DNA from 2 places in the Lactobacillus sp. X-49 genome. Region 2 is predicted to be linked to the other one. Evidence: predicted binding sites of a transcription regulator. Region 2 holds the regulator's gene; the other holds the start of a gene.

Region 1 (2,416 bases), on a different contig from region 2:
TTACCTTTTTCACTCTCTCAGGATCTTCTCTTTCCGATATTGAATCTTCATCAATACCATAGGCGTGGCGCACCTGCTGTTGGACTTCGTCGTAAATATCTTGATGCTCTTCTAAATATTTCTTGGCATTTTCACGTCCTTGACCAATTCGCTCATCCTTATATGAGTACCAAGAACCTGCTTTAGCAATTATGTCATGTTCAGCCGCCATATCAAGTAATTCACCACTTTGAGAAATACCTTTACCATACATCATATCCACTTCGGCAACCTTAAACGGTGGAGCAACTTTATTTTTGACTACCTTAATCTTAACCCGATTACCAGTAATCTCGCCACCTGTCTGCTTTATTTTTTCTGCCCTTCTAATTTCTAAACGAATAGTTGCATAAAATTTGAGAGCCCTACCACCAGGAGTTGTTTCCGGATTACCAAACATAATCCCAACTTTTTCACGAATCTGGTTAATAAATATTGCAATGGTTTTGGTCTTATTAATGTTACCAGAAAGTTTACGTAATGCTTGACTCATTAACCTGGCTTGCAATCCAACATGACTGTCACCCATTTCACCATCAATTTCAGCTTGAGGAACTAAAGCTGCAACGGAGTCAACAATCAAAATATCAATCGCTCCACTACTAATCAGAGTATCTGCAATTTGCAGTCCTTCTTCACCCGTATTAGGTTGAGACAAAATTAATGAGTCAACATCAACTCCTAAGGCTTCTGCATAAGCTGGATCCATTGCATTTTCAGCATCAATATATGCAGCTGTACCACCACGTTTTTGTACCTCAGCCACTGCATGCAAAGCAACAGTCGTTTTCCCTGAAGATTCTGGTCCATAAACTTCTACAATTCTACCACGTGGATAGCCACCGACTCCTAGTGCAGCATCAAGTGCAAGCGAACCAGATGGAATAGTCGAAATCTTTGTATCTGCTTTATCGCCCATTCGCATTACGGCACCTTTACCAAAGTTTTTTTCGATTTTCTTTAGTGCAGTTTCTAATGCAGCTTTTTTTTCATCTTTTGGCAAGACTTTTCCTCCTCTTATTAAACTGACCAAATTTATTTTTATTAATTATACTTTGAATCAATGGTTATTTGCAAGAAATAGCGAACAAATGTTTTTGTTTATTTACTTACATTATTAAATACGCTTAAATAGCTAAAATTCTTCAAAAATTATTTTTGTAATCCTTTAGGTTGTAACCATTTTTGTAAAAAATTTAAAATAATATCTGAAAAAATTGCCATCAAAGCTGTTGGCACTGCACCAGCCAAAATAATTGCACTACCATTCGTTGCGTTAGTGCCGCGAATAATAATATCACCTAATCCTCCAGCACCAACAAACGAACCAATAGATGTTATCCCAATCGCAATTACCAATGCATTCTTTAATCCAGCAATAATTACAGATAATGATAAAGGTAATCGTACCATATAAAGCAACTGAAATTTAGTCATTCCCATACCTTGAGCAGAATCAATAACATTTTTATCGACATTTTTTATGCCCGTGTAGGTGTTTTTAATAATTGGTAGCAAAGAATAAACAGTCGTTGCGCAAATGACAGTCATCACTCCCAAACCCATCCCAATCATTAAAATTGAAAGCATTGCAAGTGAAGGAATCGTTTGAATAAAATTAGCAATTTCTAGTACAAAATTCCCCAGATAATAATATCGAGAAATAATAATACCAATAGGAATTCCAATAATTGCAGCAAGTAAAACCCCGTAAATTGATATCAAAAAAGTTCGGTTGAATTGTTGCAGTACATATACACCATTATGTTGATAATAATAGATAAATTGCTGCCATAAAGATAACTTTGCCATCACTCTTGCCCCCTAAAATAGTTGTGCTTAACTAAAAATTCATGTGCTACTGTTGCAGGTTCTAATAATTCATCATCGACCTGAAAATTCATTTTACGCATATCATGAACACTTATCTGCCCCACTAAACGCTCCAGAATTGGCTTAAGTTCGGGGTGTTCGCGCAATAAATAATTATTAATTAACATACCGCAATTATATGGTGGGAAGAAATGCTTATCATCTTTAAGCAAGTGAAGTTTATAACTATCAATTCGACCATCAGTCGAGTAACCCAAAATAACATTCATCTTGCCACTTTTTAGAGAAGAATAAACAAGCCCTGCGTTCATTGGCCGCATCTTGCTAAAAGTAATACCATATGCTGTTTGAAACGAAGGATAGCCAACCCCCGGTGCATTAACCCATTCAGATGAAACACCAAAAGAAAGTTGGCTTTGCACCCTTTTTAAATCCGAAATTCGATGTAAATTATACTTTCTTTGAGTTTTACCATCGACCATAAAGGCGTAATTATTTGAAAAGCCATAGGTATGTAAATAGGTTTGATCCCATCTTCTTTTTA
Region 2 (2,416 bases):
TATTACAAAGGACGCAATAAAACAATTTTTAATAGTATATCCGCATCGTTTAATAGGACAATTTGATTGCTTTGAAGGTAAAACCCCCATTTATGAAGTTGAAATTGGTCAAGAAAAAATCACATTTTGTCAAGCCAAACTGGGTGCTGCAGCTGCCACTGAATTACTTGATTGGCTAATTAGTTATGGGGTTAAGCAAATATTAACGATTGGTTCGGCTGGAACATTGGTTGACCTTCCAGAAGGTTATTTTTTATTACCAACTAAAGCAATTAGAGATGAAGGTACTTCATTTCATTATATGGAAGCCAGTAACTTTGTTGACTTAAACTCAGCTTATTTAAGCCGAATTGAATTTTTAATGAAACAAAATGGTTTAAAAGCTAAGAAAGTTTTAACCTGGACAACTGATGGTTTTTTCAGAGAAACTGCTCAAAAAGTTCAACAATTTAGAAAACTTGGTGCTGCTTGTGTTGAAATGGAGTGTGCAGCCATGGCTGCATGTGCTCAATTTCGCCGAGTTGATTTTGCTCAAATCTTATTTACTGCAGATTCATTAAGTAGTATTGAATGTCACAAAGATAGGGGCTGGGGACTGGATGCTCATAAAACTGCTCTCACTTTAGCGGCTAAAATAATTGCTGAAGTTTAAGTAAACTTTGTGAAAAAATATGGTTGTGAAACCTATATGAAACACTAGAAAATTTCACAATCCAAAGAAAAAATATTGTTATAGCAAGGTTAAGCATGCAAAAAGCCCCAAAAATTTGTGAATTCATGATATCTAATTAATGTGGAAAAATATAAAATATCGACTATTAAAAAACCGTAACAGTGTTGTTACGGTTTTCATGAAGCTATTATCAGTTGGGTTACTTTAAATAATACTGTTGCGATACAAGCCAATAACTTTTCCAAGAATATGAACACTTGATAAAATAATTGGGGACATTGAATCGTTCTCTGGTTGAAGACGGTAATGGTTCTTTTCTTTATAGAAACGTTTAACAGTTGCTTCGTTTTCATCTGTCATGGCAACGACAATTTCACCGTTAGTAGCAGAACTTTGTTTACGCACAATTACATTATCACCGTTTAATATGCCAGCATTGATCATGCTTTCGCCGTGTACCCTAAGCATAAACAGGTCACCCGCGTCATTTGCTAAGTCTGGAGGTAGAGGAAAGTAGTCTTCAATATCTTCTACGGCAAGAATCGGTTGCCCTGCCGTAACAACACCTACAATTGGAATTTCTGATGGCTTTACACCAAGCGCATTCTTTCCAGCTTCTGTTATTTCAAGGGCACGCGGTTTGGTTGCATCTTTAATTAGTAACCCTTTTCGCTGCAAGCGCGCTAAGTGACCATGAACCGTCGAAGTTGAAGATAGATCAACTTCATGGCAGATTTCACGGACAGTCGGTGGGAATCCACGTTTTTGAACCGTGTCATATATGTATTGAAGTATTTGTAATTGTTTAGAGCTTTGTTTGGTAGTCATAGATTTCTCCCATGTAGCAGACTTAATTTTAATGTTATTTTACCAGATATAACTATCAAGTACAAACAAACGTTCTAATTATTAAACCTTTTTTTATTTGTAAAAATAGGTTAGACTTTTAAACCAAGAGGTGTAACATGACGAAAGATAATGAAAAAAAATTAACAAATAGAATTAATGAATTGTACCACAAGAAAAAATCTGTCGGACTAACCGATGAGGAAGAAAGAGAGCGTCGGGAACTGCATAAGAAATTTATTGCGAATTTTCGGGCTGGATTTAAACAAGATGTTGAGAATTTAGTCATAATTGACAAAAACGGTAACGAATTAACATCTGAAAAAGCAAAAGCAGTTCAACGTAAAAAAGGTTTAAGAAAAGATTAAGTTAGACCTTTAAATTTATGTAATTTTTAGGTAAGATATACCTATTGGACAAATTGAGGTGATTATTTTATGAAATTGGGATTAGCGATCTTTTTAATAGTTATTGCACTCTTAATAGGTCTAGTTGGAGGCTTTTATGGTGCTAGAGCGTATATGAAGAAATATTTTAAGGATAATCCACCAATCAGTGAAGATATGATTGTTGCTATGATGTCACAAATGGGACAAAAGCCTTCGGCAAAGAAGGTTAACCAAGTAATGAACATGATGAAGCATCAAAAATAAAAGGTCTTACTAGATTGAAATTAAAGACGAGGATTTATTCTCGTCTTTTTATTTAGGCAAGATAGGTGAAAAATGGGTATATTTTTTAAATTAAAATGGTTTTTTAAACAAGAAAAAAGGAGATATATAATTGGAGTTGCATTTTTAGCTTTAACTTCTGTGGTCAATTTAGTTCCACCAAGAATTTTAGGGTTAATGGCAGACCAATTAAATCAAGGGTACATTAGTTGGCAAGAATATGCCG

Evidence for each region. Region 2 encodes LexA, which represses DNA repair genes until DNA is damaged. Its sites were predicted from a motif close to CNAACANNTGTTNG; they were not measured.
Region 1: the regulator LexA is predicted to act here: its motif matches at 1,124-1,137, upstream of recA (recombinase RecA).

What each region holds. Positions count from the first base shown of each region.
Region 1 covers NZ_JBXSQM010000002.1:20,894-23,309, reverse strand. The annotation lists gene recA (recombinase RecA) at 1-1,042, opposite strand, end outside; gene ACYIAQ_RS01415 (ABC transporter permease) at 1,192-1,851, opposite strand; gene ACYIAQ_RS01410 (glycine betaine ABC transporter substrate-binding protein) at 1,851-2,416, opposite strand, start outside.
Region 2 covers NZ_JBXSQM010000007.1:39,232-41,647, reverse strand. The annotation lists gene ACYIAQ_RS04800 (nucleoside phosphorylase) at 1-652, shown strand, start outside; gene lexA (transcriptional repressor LexA) at 878-1,501, opposite strand; gene ACYIAQ_RS04790 (DUF896 domain-containing protein) at 1,639-1,887, shown strand; gene ACYIAQ_RS04785 (YneF family protein) at 1,957-2,172, shown strand; gene ACYIAQ_RS04780 (ABC transporter ATP-binding protein) at 2,245-2,416, shown strand, end outside.